Regions from separate parts of the Mesorhizobium sp. B2-1-3A genome, predicted to be linked through region 3. Evidence: predicted binding sites of a transcription regulator. Region 3 holds the regulator's gene; each other region holds the start of a gene.
The links. The regulator PhoB, encoded in region 3, activates phosphate uptake and scavenging genes when phosphate is short. The targets are predictions, from matches to a motif close to TGTCATNNANCTGTCAT.
Positions count from the first base shown of each region.

Region 1: the regulator PhoB is predicted to act here: its motif matches at 1,612-1,628, upstream of FJ977_RS03015 (LTA synthase family protein).
Region 2: the regulator PhoB is predicted to act here: its motif matches at 2,678-2,694, upstream of phnF (phosphonate metabolism transcriptional regulator PhnF).
Region 4: the regulator PhoB is predicted to act here: its motif matches at 4,969-4,985, upstream of FJ977_RS08640 (DUF1045 domain-containing protein).

Region 1 is NZ_VFWK01000001.1:585,581-592,949, reverse strand. Features, by position in the region: gene FJ977_RS03015 (LTA synthase family protein) at 1-1,606, opposite strand, end outside; gene fabD (ACP S-malonyltransferase) at 1,853-2,800, shown strand; gene fabG (3-oxoacyl-[acyl-carrier-protein] reductase) at 2,860-3,597, shown strand; gene FJ977_RS03000 (acyl carrier protein) at 3,797-4,033, shown strand; gene fabF (beta-ketoacyl-ACP synthase II) at 4,068-5,330, shown strand; gene mltG (endolytic transglycosylase MltG) at 5,433-6,698, shown strand; gene FJ977_RS02985 (YicC/YloC family endoribonuclease) at 6,855-7,369, shown strand, end outside.
Region 2 is NZ_VFWK01000003.1:498,265-505,633, reverse strand. Features, by position in the region: gene fosX (FosX/FosE/FosI family fosfomycin resistance hydrolase) at 1-415, opposite strand, end outside; gene FJ977_RS13730 (carbon-phosphorus lyase complex subunit PhnI) at 412-1,524, opposite strand; gene phnH (phosphonate C-P lyase system protein PhnH) at 1,526-2,137, opposite strand; gene phnG (phosphonate C-P lyase system protein PhnG) at 2,137-2,598, opposite strand; gene phnF (phosphonate metabolism transcriptional regulator PhnF) at 2,720-3,469, shown strand; gene FJ977_RS13710 (zinc-binding alcohol dehydrogenase family protein) at 3,759-4,778, opposite strand; gene FJ977_RS13705 (ABC transporter permease) at 4,902-5,870, opposite strand; gene FJ977_RS13700 (sugar ABC transporter ATP-binding protein) at 5,867-7,369, opposite strand, start outside.
Region 3 is NZ_VFWK01000003.1:880,864-888,232, forward strand. Features, by position in the region: gene FJ977_RS15555 (sugar ABC transporter permease) at 1-341, opposite strand, end outside; gene xylF (D-xylose ABC transporter substrate-binding protein) at 487-1,527, opposite strand; gene FJ977_RS15565 (ROK family transcriptional regulator) at 1,799-3,043, shown strand; gene phoB (phosphate regulon transcriptional regulator PhoB) at 3,382-4,071, opposite strand; gene phoU (phosphate signaling complex protein PhoU) at 4,194-4,901, opposite strand; gene pstB (phosphate ABC transporter ATP-binding protein PstB) at 4,927-5,730, opposite strand; gene pstA (phosphate ABC transporter permease PstA) at 5,727-6,578, opposite strand; gene pstC (phosphate ABC transporter permease subunit PstC) at 6,582-7,369, opposite strand, start outside.
Region 4 is NZ_VFWK01000002.1:431,880-439,248, forward strand. Features, by position in the region: gene iolC (5-dehydro-2-deoxygluconokinase) at 1-688, shown strand, start outside; gene iolD (3D-(3,5/4)-trihydroxycyclohexane-1,2-dione acylhydrolase (decyclizing)) at 723-2,573, shown strand; gene iolE (myo-inosose-2 dehydratase) at 2,680-3,597, shown strand; gene FJ977_RS08630 (DUF3329 domain-containing protein) at 3,641-3,859, shown strand; gene iolB (5-deoxy-glucuronate isomerase) at 4,059-4,871, shown strand; gene FJ977_RS08640 (DUF1045 domain-containing protein) at 5,025-5,732, shown strand; gene FJ977_RS08645 (alpha-D-ribose 1-methylphosphonate 5-triphosphate diphosphatase) at 5,769-6,908, shown strand; gene phnN (phosphonate metabolism protein/1,5-bisphosphokinase (PRPP-forming) PhnN) at 6,905-7,369, shown strand, end outside.

The DNA of each region.
Region 1 (7,369 bases), on a different contig from region 3:
GGGCGGCTTGCGGTGTAGGCTCCTTGCGTGGCGCGACGTTGTCCTTCAGGAAGCCGGTCTCGACATAGACCGGCCCCAGCGGCGGCAGATGGTCGCCGAAGAAGGCGACAATCGTCGGCCGGTCGCGCTTCTTGGCCCATTCGATCAGCCGTTCAAGGCCGTGGTCCGCGTCGGCTGAACCCTCCGCGTAGCTCAGCAGCGAATCGCGCGCCCACTGGCTGATCGGCGCCTGCACGGCGTGGGTCGGGTTGTAGTAGCGGTTCGGTTCATAGGGGCCATGGTTCTGCAGGCTGACCGCGAAGAAGAACACCGGATCGTCACTGGCGTCGGCTTCCCGGATGATCTCATCCGTCATCGCCGCATCCGAAGCCAGCGGTCCGCGCTTTTCCATGGGGGGCAGCGTCTCTTCCGACTTGAAATCGTTGAAACCGAAATCGGCGTACACCGCGCCACGGTTCCAGAACCAGTTGGTGCCCGGATGGATAGCGCGCGCCCTGTAGCCCTCGCTCTTCAGGAAGGTCGCCATCGATGGTGTCGGCGTGCGCACATATTGTTGGTAAGGGATGCTGCCGGCCGGCAGGAAAGCGTTGGAAAAGCCGGTCAGCGCCTCGAATTCGATGTTTGCGGTCATGCCGCCGAATTCAGGCGAGAACATCGAACCGGAACGCAATGCCCGCACGGTGGGAATGGGATCCGGTGTGATGGTGACGCCGGGCAGCTTGGTCGGATCCCAGAAGGATTCGCTCATGACGATAATGATGTCTGGCTTTTCATCGGGCACCGAGGCCGTTATCTGCGGCCGGTCGATCGCCGCGATCGCCTTTTCCGTATAGCCCGGGGGTGCCGAGACATGGGCCATCGGCACGTTGAGCGCGAAGGCCAACGCAAAGCCGTTGGAGGCGTAGTTTTCCTTCTGGTCCCACATGATCGGGATGATCTGCAGCCGATCCCTGGTCCATGAGAAAGTGGCGTAGTCCATGATCGAGACGAAGAAGGCGAGCAGCGGCACCGCCAGCGTCAGCCGGGCAAGGCGACCCTTGTGGCTGAGCGCGGGAACCTTGCGGCGCCACAGCCGCCAGCCATAGACGAGCAGCGACAGGCCGGCGACGATGCCGACGACTATGGCGAGCGCGGTCATCGGCCGTTCACGCACCAGGAGCGGCAACAGGGCGAAGATCTGGCGGGCGTAGAGGAAATCCGTCGGGTAGAGCGGATCGCCGAGATAGTGCGATTTCTGGTGGCCGACAAAGGCCAGCGAGAGCGTCAATGGCGCGACGATCATCAGGCTCTGGTGGCTGCGGCCGAACACGGCGTCGAGGCCGATCAGGATCAGCGCGAACACGACGATGGTCGTCCATCCCGGCTTGAGCGGCTGCAGGAAGAAGGAGACGGTGCCGGCAAAGTCACCGCGCACGATCAATTCGATGGCGAACACCAGGATGGTTGAGATCGCCAGGCTGATCAATCCGTAACGGACGACCGGCCATGTCCGGCCCGGCAGATAGCCGGTGGACGGATCGTCTTCCAGGAACTGAGGCGCGGCTTTACCGGCGCGTTTCGAACTCTTTGCCACTTTAACTTCCCACCCAGCGACAACCCAAGTCACGCGATTGTCATATAATTGTCACGCAAAGCTAGCGCCTGTGGCGGAAATAAGAAGAGCCAGCAAACGATTCGTGAGCGGTTTTCATCAGGTGTGATCGCCAAAAAGCCCTTTCGGAACAGGCACTCGGCGCATGGTTCGGATTTGGGCACGGGTCCAGCCGGGCTTGACTTGGCGGGCTGCCTTGCGCCACAGGCAGGAAAAATTCGTATTATCAGGCAAGCACAACCAGTCTTCGGGAGCCCTAGCATGGCCGTCGCATTCACCTTTCCGGGACAAGGCAGCCAGGCTGTCGGAATGGGCAAGGATCTTGCCGATGCCTTTCCGGAGGCGCGCAGGATATTCCAGGAAGTCGACGACGCGCTTGGCGAAAACCTGTCGAAGCTGATCTGGGAAGGTCCGGAAGAGACGTTGACGCTGACCGCCAATGCACAGCCGGCACTGATGGCGGTTTCGCTGGCTGCCGTGAGGGCGCTGGAAGCGCGCGGTTTCTCGCTGAAGGACAAGGTCGCCTATGTCGCCGGCCATTCGCTGGGCGAATATTCGGCCCTTGCCGCCGCCGGCTTTGTTTCCGTCGCCGATGCCGCCCGCCTGCTGCGCATTCGCGGCAACGCCATGCAGGCGGCGGTGCCGGCCGGCGAGGGCGCCATGGCGGCGATCATCGGACTGGAGCAGGCGGATGTCGAAGCCGCTTGCGCCGAGGCCGTGCAAGGGGCCGGCAAGGTCTGTCAGATCGCCAACGACAATGGTGGCGGCCAACTGGTCATCTCCGGCGCCAAGGCCGCGGTCGAGCTGGCGGCGAAACTGTGCACCGAAAAGGGCGCCAAGCGGGCGCTGATGCTGCAGGTCTCGGCGCCCTTTCATTCCGCGTTGATGGCGCCGGCGGCGAACGTCATGCGCGACGCGCTCGCCGGGGTGGCGAAGAACGCGCCGGCGGTCCCCGTGGTGTCCAACGTCACCGTGACCCCGACCAGCGATCCGGATGAGATCGCCCGGCGCCTGGTCGAGCAGATAACCGGCCGCGTGCGCTGGCGCGAAACGGTGGAATGGTTCGGTGCCAACGGCGTCGCGACGCTTTACGAGATCGGCGCCGGCAAGGTGCTGTCGGGCCTGGCACGGCGCATCAACCGCGATATCGCTACATCGGCTGTCGGCACGTCGGCCGATGTTGAGGCGGCACTGGCCGCATTTGCATAATACACTGGCGATTTGACCCCTTCCGTGTGAAGGGTGTTTTCTCAGATCAGGAGACAAAAATGTTCGAACTGACCGGCCGCAAGGCGCTCGTCACCGGCGCATCGGGAGGCATCGGCGAGGCGATCGCCCGCGTGCTGCATGCGCAAGGCGCCATTGTCGGCCTGCATGGCACCCGCATCGAGAAACTCGAGACACTGGCCGCCGAACTCGGCGACCGGGTAAAGCTGTTTCCGGCCAATCTGGCGAATCGCGACGAGGTCAAGGCGCTTGGCCAGAAGGCGGAGGCCGATCTCGAAGGCGTCGACATCCTGGTCAACAATGCCGGCATTACCAAGGACGGGCTGTTCGTGCGCATGTCGGACGCCGATTGGGATAGCGTGATCGAAGTCAATCTGACCGCCGTTTTCCGGCTGACGCGCGAACTCACCCATCCGATGATGCGCCGCCGCCATGGCCGCATCATCAACATCACCTCGGTGGTTGGTGTCACGGGCAATCCCGGCCAAACCAACTACTGCGCCTCCAAGGCCGGCATGATCGGCTTCTCCAAGTCGCTGGCGCAGGAGATCGCCACCCGCAACATCACCGTCAACTGCGTTGCCCCGGGCTTCATCGAATCGGCGATGACCGACAAGCTCAACGACAAGCAGAAAGAGGCGATCATGGCGGCGATCCCGACGCGCCGCATGGGATCGAGTGTTGAAGTGGCGTCCGCCGTCGCCTACCTCGCCTCCAACGAAGCCGCCTACGTCACCGGGCAGACCATCCATGTCAACGGTGGCATGGCCATGATTTGACCAGACATGGCGGGGTTGTGAAAAGAGACCATTTCACCTTGGACCTCGGCCATTTTTCGTGTAATGCGGCCCGCAACCCGGCGGTTCGGGCAAAAACCGGTCCGTAGCCGTTGCGTTTCCGGCAGGACCATCTTTCAGCTTGATTAGCGGCATTCTGCCCGCTAACGAAGACAGACAAACAAAAGACGAGGATGCCCAAATGAGTGACACCGCAGAGCGCGTCAAGAAGATCGTCATCGAGCACCTTGGCGTCGATGCCGACAAAGTGACGGAGCAGGCGAGCTTCATCGATGATCTGGGCGCTGACAGCCTCGATACGGTCGAACTCGTCATGGCGTTCGAAGAAGAGTTTGGCGTCGAGATTCCCGACGACGCGGCCGAGACCATCCTGACCGTCGGCGATGCCGTGAAGTACATCGACAAGGCTTCGGCCTGACGCTTTCCGCAGTCATCACCGGGGAGGACCTGCGATGAGGCGTGTCGTCGTCACGGGCCTTGGGTTGTTGTCGCCGTTCGGCATGGGCTTTGAGCACAGCTGGAAGGAACTTCTGACCGGCCGCAGCGCCGCCAAGCGCATCACCGAGTTCGAGGTGGAGGATCTTGCCTGCAAGGTCGCCCACGTCATTCCGCGTGGTGACGGCAGCAATGCTACCTTCAATCCAGAGGCCGTGCTCGAGCCTAAGGAATTGCGCAAGATCGGCGACTTCATCCTGTACGGGATTGCCGCCGCCGACGAGGCGCTGAAGGATTCCGGCTGGGAGCCCAAGACGCATGAGGAGCAGTGCGCCACCGGCGTGCTCATCGGGTCCGGCATTGGCGGCATCGAGGGCATCGCCGAGAACGCGATAATCCTCAAGGAGCGCGGTCCGCGCCGCATCAGCCCCTTCTTCATTCCTGGCCAGATCATCAATCTTGTCTCTGGCCAGGTTTCGATCCGGCACGGGCTGAAAGGCCCGAACCATGCCGTCGTCACTGCCTGTTCGACCGGCGCGCACGCCATTGGCGATGCTGCCCGGCTGATCATGTGGGGTGATGCCGACGTGATGGTCGCCGGTGGCGCCGAAGCGCCGGTGACGCGGCTGTCGATCGCGGGCTTCGCCGCCTGTCGGGCGCTGTCGACCGAGCGCAATGACACGCCGCAGACGGCCTCGCGTCCCTATGACCGTGACCGGGACGGCTTCGTCATGGGCGAGGGCGCCGGTGTCGTGGTGCTGGAAGAACTCGAGCATGCCAAGGCGCGCGGGGCGAAAATCTACGCTGAGGTGACTGGTTACGGTCTCACGGGCGACGCCTATCATATCACCGCACCGGCTGAAGACGGCGACGGCGCTTTCCGTTGCATGACGGCGGCGTTGAACCGGGCCAAGCTTACGCCTTCCGACGTCGACTACATCAACGCGCATGGCACCTCGACCATGGCCGACACGATCGAGCTCGGCGCCGTCGAGCGGCTTGTCGGCAATGCCGCGTCGAAGATTTCGATGTCGTCGACCAAGTCGTCGATCGGCCATCTGCTGGGCGCGGCGGGTGCCGCCGAGGCGATCTTTTCGATCCTCGCTATCCGGGACAATATCGCGCCGGCGACCATCAACCTCGACAACCCGGAGCGTGAAACCGCGATCGACCTGGTGCCGAACAAGCCTCGCTCCCGCCAGATCGACGTGGCGCTGTCCAATTCCTTCGGCTTCGGCGGCACAAACGCTTCGCTTGTGTTCCAGCGATACAATGGCTGATCGTCCGGCCGCCGGACGATGCTTCGGCGTGCCGTCAATTTTGCCATATTCGCCCCTACTCTGCCGCAGGGGATTCGTTGGGCGATCAAACGGTAGGGCAAAATGAACACAAATCCGGTGGGCAACGGAGAATTCGGGCAACGGCCGGCGAACACCGGGCCGATCGTGCCGAAGACAGCCAGCGAGGCCTTGCGGCCGGAAGCCGGAACGCCGCCGCCGAAACGCTCGCGCGCTTCGCGCAGCCAGGTCGTGGTGTTCATGAACTTCGTCATCTCCTCGGTGATGCTGTTGGTTCTGGCGGCTGGCGTGGCGGTCTATTTCGGCAAGCAGGAATTCACAGAACCCGGCCCTTCGGCCAATGGCGACACCTTCCTGGTCAAGGCGAACACTGGCGTCCAGGATATCGCCGACCAGCTTGAGCGTCGCGGGCTGATCAGCGACGCCCGCGTCTTCCGCCTTGGCGTGCGTGCCTTCGGCAATGATTCCGCGCTCAAGGCCGGCGAATACGAGATCAAGCCCAGGGCATCCATGCGCGACATCATGGAGCTCCTGAAAAGCGGCAAGTCGGTGATGTACTCGCTGACCATTCCGGAAGGGCTGACGGTTGAGCAGGCCCTGCAGCGTGTCGCCGACGAACCCGCCCTGAGTGGCGACATGCCTTCGACAACGCCTGCCGAAGGCAGCCTTGCCACCGACACGCTGCGCTTCACGCGTGGAGCGACGCGCCAGCAGATGATCGACAAGCTGCTGGCCGACCAGAAGAAGCTGGTCGACGAGGTATGGCAGCGGCGCGCGCCGGATCTGCCGCTCGCCAATGTCGAGGACTTTGTCACCCTGGCGTCGATCGTCGAGAAGGAAACCGGCAGGGGTGACGAGCGTTCGCGCGTCGCCGCTGTCTTCCTGAACCGGTTGGCCAAGGGCATGCGCCTGCAATCCGATCCGACCATCATCTATGGTCTGTTCGGTGGCAAGGGAAAGCCTGCCGACCGCCCGATCTACCAGTCGGACATCCAAAAGCAGACACCTTACAACACCTATGTGATCAACGGCCTGCCGCCGACGCCGATCGCCAATCCGGGCCGTGCGGCACTTGAGGCCGTGGCCAATCCATCGAAGACCGACGATCTCTATTTCGTTGCTGACGGCACGGGCGGTCATGTCTTTGCCGCGACGCTGGACGAGCACAATGAGAACGTCGCCCGTTATCGTGCGCTGCAGAAGAAGCAGGCCGATGACGCGGCCAAGGCCGCTGCCGCTGGTGCCAACGGCAATGCGGACAAGCCTGCTGCCGACAAGCCCGCCGATGGCGCCGACAGCACCGGTGGCGACAATGGTGACGCCGGCGGCGATGCGGGTGATGCCCAGTAAGACGAAGAAAGGCGTTGCCCGGAAGGCGACAGCCTGACATTTGAAAGAACGCCACGCGTCCGATTTCGACGCGCCCGCGGCGTGGTTGTTTTCAAGCAGCACTTGCCCTGTCCGGAAAACTGGTTCGGGGTGATGCGCCAGGGATGTGCAGGCGACATGAATTTGCAGAGCATGACCGGATTTGCACGTGCCGTCGCCGAGCATGACGGCACCTCGATCGCCTGGGAGGTCAAGTCCGTCAACGGCAAGAGCGTCGAGGTGCGGCTGCGGCTGCCGCAAGGTTTCGAGCGGCTGGAGCCAGCGGTGCGACAGACGCTGCAGAAGCGTTTCGCCCGCGGCAATTTCCAGGCGACGCTCACAATCGGCCGCGCCGCCGGCGCGCAGGCGCAACCCGTCGTCAACGAGGCGTTTCTGAAAGACCTTGCGGGTCTCGCCAAGCGTCTGCAGGAACAATTCGACGTTGCCCCGGCGACAGCCGACGGATTGCTGTCGCTGCGAGGCGTGCTCGACATTCCTGAAACCGTCGAAACCGAGGAGGCGCGCGCCGCGCTCGACGCCGCCATCACGGTTGCGCTTGACGTCGCGCTGAAAGGGCTGGAACAGGCGCGGCAGGGCGAGGGTGCGGCACTGGCTTTGCTGCTGTCCGGTCACATCGATGCCATCGAGGCACT
Region 2 (7,369 bases), 380 kb from region 3:
ATGCTGCCTCCAATCCCTTGGCATAGCGCTCCAGGCGGTCCGCAAGCGTGCCGGTGTGCAGTTCGAACATGTGATTGTCGTCGTCGTAGAAATAGATCGAGCGGCCTTCACCCTCGACGCGCGGACGCGGCGGGCGCATGTCGAGGCCCAGCCTGGCGATGCGCTCGGCGTAGCGGTCGAAATCGGCGTCGTCGATCTTGAAGGCGATGTGGTTGTAGCTGCGCTCCGGCAGTGCCTCGCCTTGCATGATGGCGATCCAGATGTCGCCGATCAGGAAGAATTTTTCGCGCGACAGCGAGAACTGTTCGGCGTCGCTGGCATAGACCTCGCGCGCGTCGAAGATGCCCTCGAGGATGGCGCTCATCCGGTCGAGATCGCGGACGATGAAGGTCATGTGGGACAGGCCTTCGATCATTCCGCGGCCTCCCGCTTTTCTTCCACCTTTGTGGGGTGCTCCCGGGCCTCGTACTCGGCGCGCATGCGGCGCACGAGGTCGAGTTCGGCCTGGAAGTCGACATAGTGCGGCAGCTTCAGATGCTCGACGAAACCGGTCGCCTGGACATTGTCGGAGTGCGAGATGACGAACTCCTCGTCCTGGGCGGCGGCGACAATGTCCTCGCCGAGCTCGGAGGCACGCAGTGCTCGGTCACACAGCGCCATGGCCATCGCCTTGCGCTCGCTCTGGCCGAAGACGAGGCCGTAGCCGCGGGTGAATTGCGGCGGTGCCTTGGCCGATCCCTTGAACTGATTGACCATCTGGCATTCGGTGACCCGCACCGTACCGAGCGGGGCGGCGAAGGGCAGTTCGGGAATGTCGAGTTCCAGCTCGACCTCGCCGATGCGGATTTCGCCGACGAAGGGATGGTTGCGGGCGTAGCCGCGCTGGGTGGAATAGCCGAGCGCCAGCAAGAAACCTTCGTCACCGCGCGACAGGGCCTGCAGGCGGATGTCGCGCGCCATCGGGAATTCCAGAGGCTCGCGGGTGATGTCGCCAGGGACATGATCCTGCGGCATCTCGCCATCCGGTTCGATCAGGCCCTCGCGGGCGAGGATCGCCGAGACGCGCGGCATGGCCTGCACTTCAGTCTCGCGCTGCAACGGTTCGGCGACATCGGCGCCGGCGGCAAGCTCGGGATCGAGCAGCCGGTGGGTGTAGTCGAAGGTCGGGCCAAGCAACTGGCCGCCGGGCAAGTCCTTGTAGGTTGCCGACACACGCCGTTCGACCCGCATGGCGCCGGTGTCGATCGGTCTGGAATAGCCGAAGCGGGGTAGCGTGGTGCGATAGGCGCGCACCAGGAAGATCGCCTCGATCATGTCGCCGCGCGCCTGGACGATGGCGAGTGCCGCCAGTTCACGGTCATAGAGCGAGCCTTCGCTCATCACCCGATCGACGCCGAGCGACAGCTGCTCGACGATCTGGTCGAGGCGCAGCGCGGGCACCGAACGGTCGCCGCGCCGGCGGTCGGCGAGAAGGCTGTGGGCATTGGCGATTGCGGCCTCGCCGCCTTTTACCGCGACATACATCTTACGCCTCCATCGTCTTGATACGTGTCGTGCGCGGAAGGCAGGCTATGCCTTGCGATGTGGCGAGGATGACGTCGACACCGCGCGGAAAGCGCTTGTTGTTCTGCTTCCACTGCTCGATGAAATGACGCGGCATCTGCGCCGGCGCGATCACGGCGCTGGTTTCGATGCCGGGGCCTTCAAGCAAGAGCGGCGCACCTGATACGAGGTCGCTGACCTGGAGGATCAGCGTGGTCGATCTGTCGGGGTAATCCTGCGTGCCTTGCGCAAAACCGTCGAGCGCCATCATCTCGGCCGGTGTTGCGATAAACGCGAAATGCGCGTCGGCCGGCGTGTTGGCCATCGGCGCGCCGGTATGGAAACCAAGCCAGGAGCCGATCGCGGAGGAGGTGTGCAGGGCCGGGTCGAGCCATAGCGGCGTGTCGTTGTCGCACAGCGCCAGTGCCACCGCGCCTGACGTTGCCGAGAGCGGCGCCGGCGGACGGGCCAGGACAGGCAAGGGCTGTACGCTGCCTGGCCGTGCCATCGCGTCCATGATTGCGCGGAACACGGTCTGGGCGTTGAAGACCGGATCGGCGAAGCCGCCCTCGATCGATTGTGCTGCGATATCCATCAGTCTTCTCCGCGAACCATGGTGAAGAAATCCACCTTCGTTGCCGCCGTCTCGGCGCGGCGTTTTTCGTTGGCGGCGGCAAGCGCCGACCTCAGAGGCGCGATCAGCCTGGTCTCGACTTCGGCGCGGCTGGCAGGGTCCTGCCACAGCGCGTCGGCTATTGCCGCCAGCTTTGCCTTCTGCTTGTCGCGACCAAGCGCGTAGCAATGGCCGACCTGACCGGACGGCAAACGGACGGTGGCGCGGGTGACGGTCGCCTCGCCGACATTGAATGGCGCGCCGCCGCCGCCGATACGACCGCGCAGCGTCACGAGCCCGGTCTCGGGACCACGCAGCAGTTCGGCTTGCGAAGGCAGGCCAGCCTCGTTCCAGAGCCGGACGATGTCGTCGCCGCTCGACTGCGCCAAAGTCGCCATGGCGGCCTTGCGTTCGGCCTGGTCGCGGGCTTCCTGTCCTCGCATCAGCAGAATTCCTCTTTGCCAAATTTGTCTATTGATATAGACAACTATACAAATTATACATATTACCTAACGCGAGTCCATGACGCGTGGATGACAGCCGATGGAAGGCGGGGGCAAATTCATGACCGGACGACAGGAAGCCGACAGTATCGAACGGCGCAGCGGCGTCTCGCTGTGGCGCCAGATCGCCGACAGGATCCTGCAGGCGATCGCCATCGGGGATTTCGCCGAGAATGCCGCGCTGCCGCCGGAGGTGGCGCTCGCCGAGCGCTATGGCGTCAACCGTCACACGGTGCGCAGCGCCATATCGGCGCTCGTGCAGGAAGGGGTGCTGCGGGCCGAGCAGGGGCGCGGCACCTTCGTCTTGTCGCGCAAACGGCTGTCCTATCCGATCGGCGCGCGCACACGCTTTTCAACAGGCCTGCAAGGGCAGACATCGGAACGGCATATCGTGTTGCTCGCTTCATCGATCGAGCCCGCAAGTCAGCGTGTCGCCGAGGGCCTTGGGTTGGCCAGGGGTGCCGAGGTGATCAGGCTCGAGACACGCGGTGAAGCCGACGGACGGCCTGTGTCGCGTGCTGCCGGCTGGTTCGATGCCAGACGCTTCACCGGGATCGACAAGGCGATGGCCGAGACCGGGTCTGTCACGGCCTCTCTGGCTCGTTTCGGGATAGACGATTATCTCCGGCAATCGACCGTGCTGTCAGCGCGCCATGCCGATGCCGCCGATCTTGCCGACCTGGACCTGCAGCCCGGCGCCATCGTGCTGGTCACGGTGGCCGTCAACGTCACGCCGGACGGCCAGCCGATCCAGTTCTCCGAATCGCGGTTTCCGGCCGAGAGGGTGGAGTTGAAGCTGTCGGCGCTGTAGGGAATGCCGGCCTTTTACGAGACCGTGACCAGCCCGGTCGTGCCTAACTGTCGGCGGCTGCTCGTTCGAGGATCGGCTTCCGCCAATCCGTCGCTGCTTCGCAGCGCCACCTTTCCCCCCTCCGGAGGGAAAGGAAGGGCGCATCGCTGGAGTAGCGGTGGCTGCAATAGGTTAGTGCCCTTCCTCTACCCCGTCGATCGGGGGAGAGGTGGCTCGGCGAAGCCGAGACGGAGTGGGGGTCGACTGCACTGCGCGTCCTCAATTCGGGCCGGGTTCACCGCTTGCCGTATTACGACACCACCTCGATCACAGCCTTGATCAGGCCGGATTTCTCATGCGCCCAGCGGGCGAGGTCGCGCGGCGTGCCGTCTAGTGTGGTGCGGTGTGTGACGAGCTTGGCCAATGGCACGGCACCGTTGCGGATCGAGGCAGCGACATGATCGAAGTCGGCGCGCAAAGCGTTGCGGCTGCCGATCAGCGTCATTTCACGCTTGTGAAATTCAGGGTCGGAAAAGACGATGTCGTCCTTGACGACGCTGACCAGCACCAGCGTGCCGCCGTGGGCGACATGGGCGAAGGCCGACTGCACTGATTGGGTGTTGCCGGTGGCGTCGAAGACCATGTCGAAGCCTTCGCCTGATGTCGCTTCCCTGACCAGATCGGGCACCGCGCCGCGCGAGCCATCGAGGGTCTTGAAGCCGAGTTCGGTTGCGGCGAAGGCGAGCCTTTCGCTGCTCATGTCGAGCAGGGTCACATCAAGCTCGGCGATGCGGGCGAAGATGGCGGTGCCGAGCCCGATCGGGCCGGCGCCAATAACCAGCGTGCGGGCACCGGGATCGGCGCGGGCGCGCCGCACGGCATGCGCGCCGATGGCCAGGAATTCGACGGCGGCGGCGTCGGCCAGCGACAGGCCATCGGCCGGATAGAGATTCTGCGCCGGGACAAGAATGCGTTCGCACATGGCGCCGTCGCGGTGGACGCCGAGCACCTCGATCCTGACACAGCAATTCGGCTTGCCGTGCCGGCAGGCGATGCACTTGCCGCAGGAGAGATAGGGGTTGATGACGACCGGTTCGCCAATGGCAAGGTCGACGCCCTCGCCGGTCTCGACGATGGTTCCCGACACCTCATGGCCCATGATGCGGGGGTAGGCGAGGAAGGGGTGCTTGCCCTCGAAGATGTGGTAGTCGGTGCCGCAGATGCCGACATGGCTGACCCCGACCAGCGCCCAGCCGGCAGGCGGCGCGCCAGGCTGGGGACGGTCTTCCAGGACGAGTTCGCCGGGCGAGCGGCAGACGACGGCTTTCATGTTTTCAATCCAGTCTCCAATGAAATCGCCGGCCTGAAACGATTGACGCAATTCCGCGCGGAAAACCGTTTCACACTTTCCTGGAATGCTTCAGACAGGCCGGCGATCGCTTTCGGTTTGTTGCTATTTACCGCCGCGGCGGCGCAGACCGTCGAAATACACGATGACGATGATCAGCGCGCCGGTGATGATGCGCTGCCAGAAGGCGTTGACGTTGAGCAGGTTGGCGCCGTTGTTGATGGTGGCGAGAATGAAGGCGCCGAGCAGCGGGCCGTGCACCGAGCCGACCGCGCCGAACAGCGAGGTGCCGCCGATCACCGAGGACGCGATCGCCTGCAACTCCCAGCCTTCGGCCTGGGTCGGGTTGCCGATGCCGATGCGCGAGGCCAAGAGCACGCCGACAAAGGCCGCGCAGAGGCCCGACAGCGTATAGGCCATGTAGATGGTGCGCTGGACGTTAACGCCGGACAGGCGCGAGGCCTCGGCGTTGGAGCCGACCGAGAAGAGATAGCGGCCCCAGCGGCTGTGATGCAGGAAGATGTAGGCCGGAATGCCGACCAGGATCACCATCCAGAACAAATTGGGGACGCCGAGGAAGGAGTTGCGCGAGAATTCCTGGAAGGCATCGTTGTTGATGGAGATCGAATTGCCGTTGGTCATCAAAAGGCCGATGCCGCGCAGTGAGGTCAGCGTCGCCAGCGTGATGATGAAGGGCGGCAGCCCCATCTTGACGATGCCGAAGCCATGGAACAGGCCGATGGCGACGCCGACCAGCAGCGTGATCAGGATGGCCAGGAAAACCGGTATGCCGGCATTGATCAGCATCGCGGCGATGACGGTGGCAAAACCGACCACGGCACCGACGGACAGATCGATGCCGCCGGTTATGATGACGAAGGTCTGGCCGACCGCCAGGATGGCGATCATCGAACCCTGACGCAGAAGGTTCGAGATGTTGTTGGCCGAGGCGAAGCTCGATGTCGACAGCGACAGGATGACCCAGAGCAGTACCAGCAGCGCCAGCAGCGTCAGCCCGAACAGGGCGTTGTAATTGCGCTTGGGTTTTTCGGCAGGAATCGCCTCGGTGCTCATATCTTTCCTCCCAGCTTTTCTTGTTTCTCGGCGAGCGCCTGTGTCAGAATTTCCTCGTGATCGGCGGTGCGGAACCCATGTGTCGCCACCAGTTTGCCGCGGCGGAACACATGCAGCGTGTCGGCCAGTTCATAGACTTCCGGCAGATAGGACGAGATCAGGATGATGCCGGCGCCCTTCGACAGGAGCGCGCCGAACAGGCGGTAGATTTCGGCCTTGGTGCCGACATCGACGCCGACCGTCGGCTCGTCGAAGATGAACAGCTTGGCGCCATGCGCCAGCCATTTGCCGATGACGATCTTCTGCTGGTTGCCGCCGGACAGGCTGGAGGCCAGCGCATTGCGTGTCGGCGTCTTGATGCGCAGATCGGCGATCTGGCGGTCGGCCTGGGTCTTTTCCTGCGCGCCGGAGATCAGCAGGTTGTTGGAGATGCGCTTGTAGATCGGCAGGTTGAGATTGAGGCCGACTGGCAGGTTGAGGCAAAGGCCCTGGTCGCGGCGGCTTTCCGGCGCCAGCGCCATGCCGAGCTTGATGGCGTCATGCTCGGAGTTGATCTGAACCGGCTTGCCTTCCCACAAAATCTCGCCGGCCGATTTGCGGTGGCGGCCGTAGAGCGTGGTGACGAACTCGCTGCGTCCGGCGCCGATCAGCCCGTAGAGCCCGACGATCTCGCCGGCGCGGACCGTCATCGAGACATTTTCGAAGCCCTTGCCCGACAGGTTCCTGGCCTCGACGATCGCGGCGCCGGGGGTGAAATGTTCCTTGTGATAGACCTGCTCGATCGAGCGGTTGATCATCAGCTTGACCAGTTCGGCGTCGTTGGTCTCACTGATGTTCCTGGTGCCGACCAGCGTGCCGTCACGCAGCACGGAGACGCGATCGGCCAGCTCGAACACTTCCTCCATGCGGTGGCTGATGTAGATGATGGTCACGCCTTCGGACTTCAGCCGGCGGATCAGGGTGAAGAGCTGGTCAGCCTCCTTGCGGGTGAGGTAGGCGGTCGGCTCATCGAAGATCAGGAATTTGGTGCCGCGCACGGTGGCGCGGGCGGCGGCGATCAACTGCTGCTGGCCGATGGTGAGGTCGCCGAGCACGACATGCGCCGGCAGGTCGAAGCCGAGATCGTCGATGATCTTCTGCGCTTCCTTGACCATGGCGCGCTGCTGCAGGATGCCGAAGCGCGAATTCTCCTCGCCGAGGAACATGTTGGCGGCGACCGTCAAATGCCGGCAGAGCACGACTTCCTGGTGCACGGCGTTGATGCCGAGCGCCATCGCTTCATGCGGGGTCGCCAGCGCGGCAGGCTTGCCTTCCCAGACGACCTCGCCGGAGGTGCGCGGCATGACGCCGGTCAGGAGCTTGATCAGTGTGGATTTGCCGGCGCCGTTCTCGCCGACGATGGCGTGGATTTCGCCTGCCTTGAAGGCCAGCGTCACCGGCTTCAGCGCGTGGGTGCCGGGATATTTCTTCTCCAGGCCGCGCAGTTCGAGGATCGTCCT
Region 3 (7,369 bases):
ACCATGCCGATCAGGCCCTCGGCGGAGCCGACGGACAGGTCGATATTGCGCATGACGATGACCAGCACCATGCCGCAGGCCATGATGGCAACAGCGGAGGTCTGCACCGACAGGTTCCACAGATTGCGCGGAGTGAGAAAGGTGCGGCTGTCGAAATCGAGCGGATTGACGCCCAGACGCAGACTCGAAATCACGTGCAGCCCGACCCAGATCAGCAACAGGGCACCGATCATGCCGAGCATGCGGGTGTCTATCTCGGTTGCCTTCAGGAACCGGGCGACCGCGCCAAGCTCCGACGCGCGCGCGGTGTCGACCTGCGGGTTGGACGTCGTGTCGGTCATGATTTCCTCCCACCGGCCGGCCATCCGGCACGGATGCCGGAACGCAGCCTAGAAGCTATCCGCCTGAGGCGGAAACACAAATCTTTTTGAGAAAACGCCGCGGCTTTTGGGCCGCGGCGTCATTGTCGAACAGTGCAGCGCCGTTCTAGTTGCAGGCCGCGACGCTGCCGGCGGCGACGCCCGCGCAGACTTCGTCCTTCTTGATCCAGCCGGCATCGATGACGAGATTGAGATTGTCCTTGGTGATGGCGACAGGGGTCAGGAACAGCGACTTGACGGTGTTGCCGCCAGGCGTCGTGAAGTCCTTCACCCCGGCGATGTCGGTCATCTTCTTGCCGTCGGCCAGCTGCGAGGCGATCTCGGCGGCATTCTTGCCGAGCTCGCGCGCATCCTTCCACACCGACACGGTCTGGGTGCCGAGCGCGATGCGGTTCAGCGCGGCATGATCGCCGTCCTGGCCCGACACCGGCACGGTACCGGCAAGGCCTTGCGCCGTCAGCGCCGCGACGACACCGCCTGCGGTGCCGTCATTGGCGGCGACCACGGCATCGACCTTGTTGTCGTTGGCGGTCAGGAACTGTTCCATGTTCTTCTGGGCGTTGGCGGGCAGCCAGCCGTCCGTATAAGCCTCGCCGACATTCTTGATCTTGCCGCTGTCGATGGCCGCCTTGAGCACTTCCATCGAGCCCGAGAACAGGAAATCGGCGTTCGGATCGGCACCCGAGCCCTTGATGAAGACATAGTTACCTTCCGGCTTGACCTTGAACACTGCGCCGGCCTGCAAGCGGCCGACTTCCTTGTTGTCGAAGGTCAGGTAGAAGACGTCCTTGTTCTCGATCAGGCGGTCATAGCCGACGACCGGAATGCCTTCGTCCAGTGCCTTCTGCACCGCCGGGCCGATCGCCGAGGCATCCTGCGCCAAGATGATGAGCGAGTTGGCGCCCTGCGAGATCAGGCTTTCGACATCGGTAAGCTGCTTGCCGGGATTGGACTGCGCATCGGCGGAAATGTACTTGTCGCCGGCGGCCTCGATCGCCTTCTTCATGGCGGCCTCGTCGGTCTTCCAGCGCTCTTCCTGGAAGTTCGACCACGAAACACCGATGACCTTGTCCTTCGCCTGCGCGACCGACGCAAGCGTCAGCGACATGGCGACACCCGCCAGGATGGCGGCCGTGAATCTCTTCATGATATCCTCCCTGCGCCGCGTATGGCGCGACCAAACTGACCCGAAGGCCGGCACAGAGGCTCTATTTTTTCGAGCCTCAAAAAAAATACTGATCCATCGTCGGAACGCTGTCAACATCGATTCTGATGGATCTTGAGGTGTCGTGGACTTTTTTTCGAGCCTCGCAATAAATAAATGACAGCGCCAGCCGCTTCTGCCAGTATTTGCCCCAGTCGCCGGCAGTGTTCGAGGGGCAGTCAGAACCGCGGCGACGGGGAGGATGTGGGAAAGTATGTCGGTCGGAATCCGCCACGACGATCTGCGCCGGCGCAACCGCGCCATGGTGATTGCGGCCGTGCGCCGGGCCGGCCAACCGTCGCGCACCGAGATCGCCGCGACCACCGGCCTCAGCCATTCGACCATATCGGCGATCTCTTCGGACCTGATCGGCGAAGGCATCCTAGTCGAGGGCAAGCCGAGCGAGGCCGGTGCGCTCAAACGCGGCAGGCCACAGGTCGGCCTCGGCCTCAACCCGGAGGCCGCGGCCATCATGACTGTGGTGCTGTCGCTGAATTTCCTGTCCGTCGCCGTCATCGACTATGCCGGCCAGGTGATATCGGAGGAACAGCGCCGGCTGGACACGCTGACCATGTCGCGCGAGGCGCTGATCGGTGAATGCGTCGCCATTGTACGGCGCCGCCTCGAGGATCCCGATATCGACGTGCGCAGCGTCGCCCGCATCGCACTGGCGATCCAGGGCATCACCGACACCGAGGCCAGGGCCATGCTGTGGTCGCCGATCACGCCGCAGACCGACATCGCCTTCGCCGACATACTGGAAGCCGAGTTCGGCATCCCGGCCACCATGGAGAACGACTGCAACATGATGGCGGTGGCGCTGCGCTGGCGCGACCCCGAACGCTACCGCGACGACTTCATCGCTATCCTTTTGTCGCACGGCATCGGCATGGGCCTGGTGCTGAAGGGCGAGCTGTTCACCGGCACCCATTCGTCGGGCGGCGAGTTCGGCCACATGATCCATCGGCCAGGCGGCGCGCTCTGCCGCTGCGGGCGGCGCGGCTGCGTCGAGGCCTATGCCGGCAACTACGCCATCTGGCGCAATGCCAGGCAGCTTGGCGAGGACACCGAACCGGTCGCCGACGTCAGCGACGCGCAGATGCGGGCATTGGCGACGACAGCGCGGGAACGCGCCGGGCCCGAGCGCGAAGCCTATCGCAAGGCCGGAGAAGCACTAGGTTATGGCCTCGGCAGCCTGTTTGCGCTGATCGATCCCGCCCCCGTGGCCATGGTCGGCGTCAGCGCCGCCGCCTTCGACCTGATCGAGCCGGCATTGCGCGAGGCGATCGCCCAGACCGCCGGCGGCCAGCACTCGAAATCGATTTCGTTCGACACCGAACCGAACGAGTTGCCCCTGATCCGCGAGGGCTGCGCCATGCGCGCACTGACCTTCGTCGATCAGGAAATCTTCGCGCCGGGCGTGCAGGCAAGAGGCAGTGCCGGGAAGAGCGTTGCCTGAGCTGGCATTCGTCGTTGATGCGGTAGACCCTCGCTTACTTGGAGATTGGCCGTCGTCATCCGTGGGCGGAGCAGGAGCGAAGCTCCGTCGCGGAGACCCTGGGATCCATTCCGTGACCTATGCCACGCAGTGCAACGGAGCAGGATTTGCGCCGTGGCAACGCTTTGAGGTCGCGGCATGGATCCTTGGGCTGCAGAGCAGCCCCAGGGGTTCGCGCCGCGTCGCTGCGCTCCTTGCTCGCCCAAGGATAACGAAGCCATGAGCGTCTCAGCCAATTGTCAATGCGTGTGACCCGGGAGTGGACACAGTCAACCTATCAACGCTTCCGCCTCAAGGCTCTAATCTTCCCTGATCGCGTAGCCTGCCCCACGGATGGTGCGGATGACGTCGGGCATGCGGCCATTGTTGACCGCCTTGCGCAGGCGGCCGACATGCACGTCCACGGTGCGCTCGTCGATATAGATCGTCTCACCCCAGACATTGTCGAGCAGTTGGCTGCGCGAGAAGACGCGGCCGGGATGGCGCATCATGAATTCGAGCAGGCGGAATTCGGTCGGCCCGAGCCGGATCTCGCTCTTCTTGCGGTAGACCCGGTGCGATTCACGGTCGAGCACGATGTCGCCGACCTTGAGCACGCTGGACAGCACTTCCGGCTTGGCGCGGCGCAGCAGCGCCTTGACGCGGGCCATGAATTCCGGCGTCGAGAACGGCTTGACCAGATAATCGTCGGCCCCTGTGGAGAGCCCACGCACACGGTCGCTTTCTTCACCCCGCGCGGTAAGCATGATGATCGGCAGCCGTTCGGTCTCGGGCCGCATTCTTAGCCGGCGACAGAGTTCGATGCCGGACACCGCCGGTACCATCCAGTCGAGCACCAGGAGATCGGGCACGTTCTCCTGCAGCCGGATTTCGGCTTCATCGCCGCGGGTTACCACCTCGACCTGATAACCTTCCGATTCCAGATTGTAGCGGAGGAGCACGCCGAGCGGCTCCTCGTCCTCCACCACCATGATGCGTGGTGCGATCATTGACTGGTCACCTCTAAAGCAATCCCAGGAAAAAATGTGTAGCGGTTTTCCATCCTGAATTGCGTGAAACAAAGAGATAGAGCGGTTCGGCGTTTCCGCGAAACGCTGAACCGCTCCAACGCTCAAGCCGCCGGCGCCGACATCGCCGTCTCGTCCTGTTTGGGGCGGTTGGCGGGCAGTTGCGTGCCGGTCAGGACATAGTACGCGTTCTCGGCGATGTTGGTCACATGGTCGCCGATGCGTTCGAGATTCTTGGCGCAGAACAACAGATGCGTGCAAGCGGTGATGTTGCGCGGATCCTCCATCATGTAGGTCAGCAATTCGCGGAACACCGAGGTGTACTTGACGTCGATGCGTTCGTCGTCGGCGCGCAGCTTCGCAAGCGCGGCGGCGTCGCGCGCCGCATACTCCTCGATCACGCCCTGCACCTGGATCAGCACCAGCTGCGCCATGGCGTCGATGGAATGCGACAGGTCGCGCGGCGTTGCGTTGAGACCGACGGTGCCGACGCGCTTGGCAATGTTCTTGGCAAGGTCGCCAATGCGTTCGAGGTCGCCGGCCATGCGGATCGACCCGACGACATGGCGCAGATCGTCGGCCATCGGCTGGCGCTTGGCGATCAGCGTGATGGCGCGATCGTCGAGTTCGCGCTGGCGTGCATCCATGATGGCGTCGTCGGAGACCACGCGCTGTGCCAGCGCGTTGTCGGAATTCAGCAGCGCCTTGGTGGCGCCGCCGACCATCGAGCCGGCGAGATCGCCCATGTCGCTGATCAGCCTGCTGATCTGTCCGAGATCCTCGTCGAAGGCTGCGACTGTATGTTCGGCCATGATCCTGGTCCTCGTATGCGTGCGATCAGCCGAAGCGGCCGGTGATGTAGTCTTGCGTGCGCTTCTCGCGAGGCGACGTGAAGATCTTCTCGGTGCGGTCGAATTCGACCAGTTCGCCCAGATACATGAAGGCGGTCTGCTTCGAGACGCGCGCCGCCTGCTGCATGTTGTGGGTGACGATGACGATCGTGTAGTCGGCCTGCAGCTCGTCGATCAGTTCCTCGATCTTGGCGGTCGACAGCGGATCAAGCGCGGAGGCCGGCTCGTCGAGCAGGATGACCTCCGGCTTCACCGCCACCGTGCGGGCGATGCACAGCCGCTGCTGCTGGCCGCCCGACAGGCTGAGGCCGCTGGCATTGAGCTTGTCCTTGACCTCGGTCCACAAAGCGGCGCGCTTCAGCGCCTGCTCGACACGACCGTCCATCTCGGCCTTGCTGATCTTCTCATAGAGCCTGACGCCGAAGGCGATGTTCTCGTAGATCGACATCGGGAACGGCGTCGGCTTCTGGAACACCATGCCGATCTTGGTGCGCAAAAGGTTGAGGTCCTGCGAGCGGTCGAGAACGTTCTGGCCGTCGAGCAGCACCTGGCCCTCGGCGGTCTGCTTGGGGTAGAGCTCGTAGATGCGGTTGAAGACGCGCAGCAGTGTCGACTTTCCGCAACCGGAAGGGCCGATGAAGGCGGTGACGCTGCGCTCGGGCAGCGACAGCGTGATATCCTTCAGCGCCTTCGATTGGCCGTAGTAGAAGTTGAGGTTCTTGACCTCGATCTTGGCCTTGGCCGCCGCCTCGGCGGCGATCGTCATGTCTGGAGACAACATCTGGCTCATTTGTCCTCTCTGCGTCCGGTCAGGCTGCGCGCAAAGATGCTGAGCGCGAGAACCGTCAATGTGATTATGAGTGCGCCGGTCCAGGCCAGCTGCTGCCATTCCTCGTAGGGACTGAGAGCGAACTGGAAGATGGTGACAGGCAGGCTGGCCATCGGCGCGTTGAGATTGCTGGACCAGAACTGGTTGTTCAGCGCCGTGAAAAGAAGGGGGGCGGTCTCGCCGGAGATGCGGGCGATGGCCAGCAATATGCCGGTGACGATGCCGGAAAGCGCCGCGCGATAGGCAACCGAACGGATGACCACCCAGCGCGGCGCGCCGATCGCGGTGCCGGCTTCGCGCAACGCGTTCGGCACCAGATTGAGCATGTCCTCGGTGGTGCGCACGACGACCGGGATGACCAGGATGGCCAGCGCGACGGCCCCGGCGATGGCCGAGAAATGCCCCATCGGCCGCACCATCAACTCATAGACGAACAGACCGATGATGATCGATGGCGCCGACAGAAGGATGTCGTTGATGAAGCGCACCACGGTGGTGAGCTTCGAGAAGCGTCCGTACTCAGCCATGTAGGTGCCGGCCAGCACGCCGATCGGCGTACCGACGATGATGCCGATGATGGTCATCACGATGCTGCCGTAGATGGCGTTGAGCAGGCCGCCGGCGTCACCGGGCGGCGGAGTCATTTCCGTGAAGACCGACAGCGAGACCCCCGACAGGCCCTTGTAGAGCAGTGCGCCGAGGATCAGCGCCAGCCAGGCGAGCCCGATGCCGGCGGCGATGACGCACAGCGTCATCATCACGCCATTCTTGCGCTTGCGGCTTTGGTGAAGCGATGTGGCTGTCGACATCGGTCAGGCTCCCGTGCGGGCATCGATGCGCATCAGCATGTAGCGTGCGATGGCAAGGATCAGGAAGGTGATAACGAACAGGATCAGGCCGAGCGCGACCAGCGAGGAGGTGTAGAGATCGCCGACGGCTTCGGTGAATTCGTTGGCGATGGTCGCCGAGATGGTCGTTGCCGGCGCGAACAGCGACGTCGAGATGCGGTGCGCGTTGCCGATGACGAAGGTCACCGCCATTGTTTCACCAAGCGCGCGGCCGAGAGCCAGCATGACGCCGCCCATGATGCCGATGCGCGTGTAGGGGATGACGACCCGGCGCGTGACCTCCCAGGTCGTGCAGCCGATCCCATAGGCCGATTCCTTCAGCACCGATGGCACCGTGTCGAACACGTCCTTGGTGATCGAGGTGATGAAAGGCAGGATCATGATGGCCAGGATCATCGCCGAGGTGAGCAGGCCGATGCCATAAGGGGGGCCGGCGAACAGGCTGTTGAGGCCCGGAATACCGTGGAACACGCTGATGATGAAAGGCTGAACGGTCGTCTGCAGGAACGGTGCCAGCACGAACAGGCCCCAGATACCATAGATGATCGAAGGGATGCCGGCCAGCAATTCCACCGCCATGCCGATCGGGCGCCGAAGCGGGCGCGGGCAAAGCTCGGTGAGGAAGATAGCGATGCCGATGCCGAGCGGCACGGCGATCAGGATGGCGATTGCCGAGGTGATGATGGTGCCGTAGATCGGGGCCAGCGCACCGAACTTCTCCGTCACCGGGTTCCAGCTTTCGCTGGTCAGGA
Region 4 (7,369 bases), on a different contig from region 3:
GATCGACGAAAAGCATGGCCGCGAGGCGATGTTCGAATTCGCCAGGCATCCCTTCGCCTGGCTCGGGCGGCCGGTGGAACTGCCGGGCTCGCGGCCACTGCGCTTCGAATTCTCGCAGGACATCGGGTCGCAGCTTACCGAATGGCCCGTCGATCACTGCATCAAGTGCCTGTGCTTCTACCACCCCGACGATCCGGCGGCGCTCAAGGAAGAGCAGCAGCAGAAGCTGCGTGCGCTGTTCGAGGCGGCGCGCAAAGTCGGCCGGGAACTGCTGATCGAGATCATCGCCGGCAAGCACGGCAAGCTCGACGACACCACCATTCCGCGCGCGCTGGAGGAACTCTATGCGCTTGGTATCAACCCCGACTGGTGGAAGCTGGAGCCGCAGGCTTCGAGCGGCGCCTGGGCCAGGATCGAAGCGGTGATCCTGAAGCATGATCCGTGGTGCCGCGGCATCGTCCTGCTTGGCCTGGAAGCGCCGCAGGACGAGCTGGAGGCGGCTTTCGCCGCCACCGCCAAGGCACCCATCGTCAAGGGCTTTGCCGTCGGCCGCACCATCTTCGTCCACGCGGCCGAGGAGTGGCTGGCCGGCAGGATGTCGGATGACGAGGCTGTCGCCGACATGGCATCGCGCTTCGAGCAACTGACCGAAGCGTGGCTTGCCGCGCGTGGACGCAAGGCGGCATAAGAAGGCGCGGCACAAGGACTGCGGAGGAAACACAATGAGCAAGACAATCCGCCTGACGATGGCGCAGGCGCTGACCCGCTTCCTGTCACGCCAGATGACCGAGATCGACGGCAAAAAAGTGCCGATCTTCGGTGGTGTCTGGGCGATCTTCGGCCATGGCAATGTCGCCGGCATCGGCGAGGCGCTCTACCAGGTACGCGACGAATTGCCGACCTTCCGCGCCCACAATGAGCAGGCGATGGCCCATGCGGCGATCGCCTACGCCAAGGCCAATTTCCGCCGCCGCTTCATGGCCGCGACCTCTTCGATCGGCCCTGGCGCGCTCAACATGGTGACGGCCGCGGCACTTGCCCATGTAAACCGGTTGCCTGTCCTGTTTTTGCCCGGCGACGTCTTTGCCAACCGCATCCCCGACCCGGTGCTGCAGCAGGCCGAGGATTTTTCCGACGGCACGGCGACGGTCAATGACTGTTTCCGCCCGGTCTCGCGCTATTTCGACCGCATCACCCGGCCTGAGCAGATCATCCCGGCACTCAGCCGCGCTATGCAGGTGCTGACCGATCCGGCCGATTGCGGGCCGGTGACGCTGTCGCTTTGCCAAGATGTTCAGGCCGAGGCCTATGACTATCCCGAGAGCTTCTTTGCCGAACGGGTCTGGCACCAGCGCCGGCCGCGCCCGGACCGCCATGAGCTTGCCGCGGCTGTCGCGGCGCTGAAGGGTGCTAAGAAGCCGCTGATCATTGCCGGCGGCGGCGTGCTCTATTCTCAAGCCTCAAGCGAACTGGCCAAATTCGTCGAAGCCGCCGGCATTCCGGTCTGCGAGACGCAAGGCGGCAAATCCTCGCTGCCGGACGATCATCCGCTCAACATGGGGGCAGTCGGCGTCACCGGCACTTCGGCGGCCAACCGGCTGGCGGAAGAGGCCGACGTGGTGCTCGCCATCGGCACGCGGCTGCAGGATTTCACCACCGGCTCATGGGCGCTGTTCAAGAATTCCGGCAAGACCATCATCGGGCTCAACGTCCAACCTTTCGATGCCGGCAAGCACCGGGCGCTGCCGCTGGTCGCCGATGCGGCCGAAGGGCTCGCTGAACTCGGTGCCGCTCTGAAGGGCTGGAAAGTGCCTGCCGCCTGGACTGACAATGCAGCCACCGGCAAGAAGGCCTGGCAGGCCGACGCGGCCAAGGTGACGGCGTCGACCAACGCCGCTTTCCCGTCCGACGCGCAGGTGATCGGTGCCGTGCAGCGGGCCATGGGCTCGGGCGTGATGCTGCTGAATGCATCGGGCGGCCTGCCGGGCGAACTGCATAAGCTCTGGCAGGCGGGCGCGCCCGGCTCGTACCATGGCGAATACGGATTCTCCACCATGGGTTACGAGATCGCCGGCGGGCTCGGCGCCAAGATGGCCAAGCCCGACCAGGAGGTCGTCGTCATGATCGGCGACGGCTCCTACCTGATGATGAATTCCGAGATCGCAACCTCGGTGATGCTTGGTTTGAAGCTCACCATCGTGCTGCTCGACAACCGTGGCTATGGCTGCATCAACCGGCTGCAGATGGCGACCGGCGGCGCCAACTTCAACAATCTCCTGAAGGACGCGCGCCACGAGATCCTGCCCGATGTGGACTTCGCCGCCCATGCGGCGAGCCTGGGCGCGATATCAGAGAAAGTACCCTCGATCGCCGGGCTCGAAAACGCGCTGCAGAAGGCCAGGAAGAACGACCGCACCACCGTTGTGGTCATCGACACCGATCCGCTGGTTTCCACCGATGCCGGCGGCCACTGGTGGGACGTGGCGGTGCCGGAAGTCTCGGCGCGACCACAGGTCAACGCGGCGCGCAAGGCCTATGACGAGAAGCGCCAGATGCAGAGCGTCGGCGATTGATGCGAGCTCCCTTCTCCCCGTCCCTATACGGGAAAAGGTGCCGGCAGGCGGATGAGGGGCGGCGCCAGCGGCCAAAGAATGAACTGTTCTAATCTGGAGTGACGACTTGAAAGCCAAACTGGGCATGTCCCCCATCGCGTGGTGGAACGACGATCTTGCGGAACTGAGCGATGACGTGTCGCTGGAGGAGTGCCTGCGCCAGTCGCGTTCGGCCGGCTTCACCGGCATGGAAATGGGCCGGCGTTTTCCCAACGACCCCGCCGTCATGCTGCCGATCCTGAAAGCGGCCGACGTGACGCTGTGCGGCGGCTGGTTTTCCGGAACGCTGGTCGATGAGGAGATGGGCAAGAACAAGGACCGCATCCAGCCGATGATCGACCTGTTCAAGGCGGTCAATGCGCCCTGCATCGTCTATGGCGAGGTCGGCCGCTCGATCCAGGGCGACCGCTCGAAGCCGCTCGCCACCAAGCCGAAGCTCACCAGTGACGAAATGAAGGCCTATGGAAGGCGCCTGACCGAATTCGGTGAATGGTGCGCCGAGCAAGGCATGCCGCTTTCCTACCACCACCACATGGCGGCGGTGGTCGAGACCGAGCCGGAACTCGATGCCTTCATGCGCCATTCCGGGGCGGGGATTCCGCTGCTGCTCGATGCCGGGCACCTGGCCTTTGCCGGCGGCGACGTGCTGCGCGCCATCGACAACCACCACAAGCGCATCAGCCATGTCCATGTGAAGGATGTGCGCATGGACGTGATCGACAAGCTCGACCGCACGAAACAGTCCTTCCTGGACGCGGTGGCGCTCGGCGCCTTCACCGTGCCGGGCGATGGCTCGCTCGATTTCGGCGCCATCGTGCAGCGCTTCGCCGACCATGGCTATGAAGGCTGGTTCGTGGTCGAGGCCGAGCAGGACCCGAAGAAGAACCCGCCGCTCAAGATGGCGCAGGTCGGCCACAAGGAGCTGATGCGGGTGATGACATCAGCCGGTTACACGGTCGAAACCCAGGGTTTTCCGAATGCCTGACACGGTGGGTTCACGGCGAGGCAGGTTGCTGTAGATTGGCCCGATGAAAGATTCCGAGCACCCGTTCTTCCGGCCCTTGTGGCGGCGTGTCGCCGTCGTCGCGGTCTGCGTCATCTGGTCGATCATCGAGTTCGCCACCGGCACGCCGTTCTGGGGCGTCATTGCGCTCGGCTTCGCCGGCTATGGCGTCTGGCAGTTTTTTTATCTGTACAAGCCGGTTGATGAGAGCAAGGCGACGGCCGAGGCCGAACCGAAGGAGTAACTGATCGCGTGCGTTGGCGATTAGCTTGCGGCGCTTCCACCTTCGTCATCCTAGGACGGAGCAAGGAGCGCAGCGACGCAGCGCAGACCCTAGGATGACGAAGATGGAAGCGCGCCGACCAAAGATTTGCGATGGCGCTTTCAAACAGACGGCTTGGCTTCACGGAGCCCCTCAAGCCAGTGGAATAGGAGAGACAAAAATGTCGAAGCTGCTCGTGAAGGCCGACAAGAGCCATGGCCGCGTCGCCCACGTCACGCCGAAAAGCGCCGGCTGGACCTATGTCGGTTTCGACCTGCATCGGCTGCGGCCTGGCGAAAGCGCCTCGGGAAAGACGGACGATCGCGAGGTCTGCCTGGTGTTCGTCACTGGCAAGGGCACCGCGAAAGCCGGCGGCAAGGATCTTGGCCTGCTCGGGGAACGCATGTCGCCCTTCGAAGGCAAGCCTTGGTCGGTCTATATCCCCGAGGGATCGGACTGGTCGGTAACGGCCGATACCGAACTGGAACTGGCGGTGTGCTCGGCGCCCGGTCTTGGCGGCGGCCTGCCGGTTCGGGTGATCGGACCCGACGATCTCGGCCAGGAGGTGCGCGGCAAGGGCACCAACACCCGTTACGTCACCAACATCCTGCCGGAAGGCAAGCCGGCGGACTCGCTGCTGGTGGTCGAGGTCATCACGCCCGGCGGCCACACGTCGAGCTACCCGCCGCACAAGCATGACCAGGACAATCTGCCTGATGAATCCTATCTCGAGGAAACCTACTATCACCGTCTCAACCCGCCGCAGGGCTTTGCCTTCCAGCGCGTCTACACCGACGCCGACAAGAACGGCCATCGCGCGCTGGACGAAGCCATGGCGATCGAGGATGGCGATGTCGTGCTGGTGCCCAAGGGTTATCACCCCTGCGCCGCCTGCCATGGCTATGATCTCTACTATCTCAACGTCATGGCCGGGCCGAAGCGGACATGGAAATTCCACAATGCCCCCGAGCACGAATGGTTGATGAAGGCCTGATCATTCCGGCGGTGCCGGCTGAAGTTATTGGTCCAGCTTGAAAAAATCGTCGGCTAAGGACCGCCTGGCTCGATTTGCCTTCGAAAACCCTTCAAAGCTTCGTCAATCCGTCATGGAAATCACCTATGGCAACGGATCTGACGAGGACTTCCCATGCGTTATGCCATCTATTTCACCCCCCGGCAGGACGAACCGCTGGCGCGGATCGCCGCGAATTGGCTGGGCCGCGACCCGTTCGGCGCGGCGACAAGGCCGGTCGAGGCCGTGGCCGACCTGGCGGCGGCGGAAGTTGCCTTCCACACCGCTTCGGCTCGCCGCTATGGCTTCCACGCGACACTGAAAGCCCCCTTCCGGCTTGCGGCCAACGAGAGCGAGACCTCGCTGCGCGCGGGGCTCGACCATTTCGCCGAAGCGACGCCGGTGGTTACGATACCGCGGCTCGTCGTCAGTCAGATCGACAGCTTCTTCGCGCTGGTGCCCGAGGGCCCGTTGCCTTCGCTCAACCGTTTCGCCGACGAGGTCGTGCGCGACTTCGACCGCTTTCGCGCGCCACTGACGGAGGCCGAGATCGAGCGGCGCAGCCCCGATTCGCTGAAGCCGGCCGAGTTCCGCAATCTCTGCCAGTGGGGTTACCCCTATGTCTTCGAGACCTTTCGCTTCCACATGACGCTGTCGGGTCGGGTCGGGCCACAGGAAAGCCCTCGTCTTCGCCTAGCAATCGACAGCCTGTTCGCCGAAGTGCTGCAACAACCTGTGCTGGTGGACGCGCTGACGCTGTTTGTCGAGACCGAACCCGGGGCGCCGTTCATGGTGCTTTCCCAGCACGCGCTGGGACGCCGACCGGCCAGAAAAATCGCCTGAACAAGCCCTGCCCCATATGATCAAGGACTGCCCGAAATGACCGCCGAGACCGTTCTTTCCAACGCCCGCATCGTGCTTGCCGACGAGATCGTCGAAGGGTCGCTGGTGCTGCGCGACGGCTTCATCGCCGGCATCGATGCCGGTGCTGCCCGCACCGGCGAGGACATGAGCGGCGACTATGTCATTCCGGGGCTGGTCGAACTGCACACCGACCATCTCGAGGGCCATTACGCACCACGGCCGAAGGTACGCTGGAACCCGATCGCCGCGGTGCTTGCCCATGACGCCCAGGTGGCGACGGCCGGCATCACCACCGTGCTCGACGCCTTGCGTGTCGGCATGGATGAGGACGCCGATCTCACCTTGGCCGATATCCGCAAGCTGGCCGATGCAATCGAGGACAGCGTAGCGCAGGATCGTCTGCGCGCCGATCATTTCCTGCATCTGCGTTGCGAGGTTTCGGCGCCGGATTGCCTGCAGGCCTTCGCCAATTTCGATCAGGACGACCGGGTCAAGTTGGCCTCGCTGATGGACCATGCGCCCGGCCAGCGTCAGTTCGTCAATCTCGAAACCTATGCCTATTACTACCAGCGCAAGCTGAAGCTGACCGACCGCGACTTCAAATTGTTCTGCGAGAAGCGGATGGCGGAATCGGCGCGCTATTCTGCGCCGAACCGCGCGGTGATCGCCGCTGCCTGCCAGGAGCGCGGCATCGTGCTCGCCAGCCATGACGACGCCACGTCGAGCCATGTCGACGAGGCGATCGAGCAAGGCGTGCGGGTCGCCGAGTTCCCGACCACCGAGGAAGCGGCGCGCGCTTCGAAGGCCGCGGGCCTGGGCGTGCTGATGGGCGCGCCCAACGTCATGCGCGGCGCTTCGCATTCGGGCAATGTCTCGGCGCGCACGCTGGCCAGCGACGGCCTGCTCGACATCCTGTCATCCGACTATATTCCGTTCAGCCTGATCCAGTCGGCCTTCTTCCTCGGCGACATGGTGGAAGGCATTTCGCTGCCGCAGGCGGTCGCCATGGTTTCGAAGAACCCGGCGGAAGCCGTTGGCCTGACCGACCGCGGCATCATCGAACAGGGCCGCCGCGCCGATCTGGTGCGCGTGCGTGTCGACGACCATGTTCCGGTCGTGCGCACCGTCTGGCGTCAGGGGCGCCGGGTCGCATGATGGTGTCGGCCTTGATCGAACGTGAACTGTCCGCCGAGACGTTTCCGATCCGCCACGGCGTCTTTGTCGCCGTCGTGGGGCCGAGTGGCGCCGGCAAGGACACGGTGATCGGCTACGCCCGCGCGCTCTTTGCCGACGAGAGCCGGCTGGAGTTCGTCCGCCGCGTCATCACCAGGCCGAGCGATGCCGCGAGCGAGGATCACGACACGCTGGCCGACGCGGCCTTTGTCGAGGCCGAGGCCGACGGCGCCTTTGCAATCTCGTGGGAAGCACACGGCTTGCGCTATGGCCTGCCCGCCGATGTCGACTGGTCGGTCGCCAATGGCCATGTCGCAGTCGCCAATGTGTCGCGCGCGATCATCCCCACCTTGCGCGAGCGCTATGCCAATCTGGCCATTGTCGAGATCACCGCCTCGCCTGATGTGCTGGCCGAGCGGCTGGCAATGCGGGGCCGCGAGTCG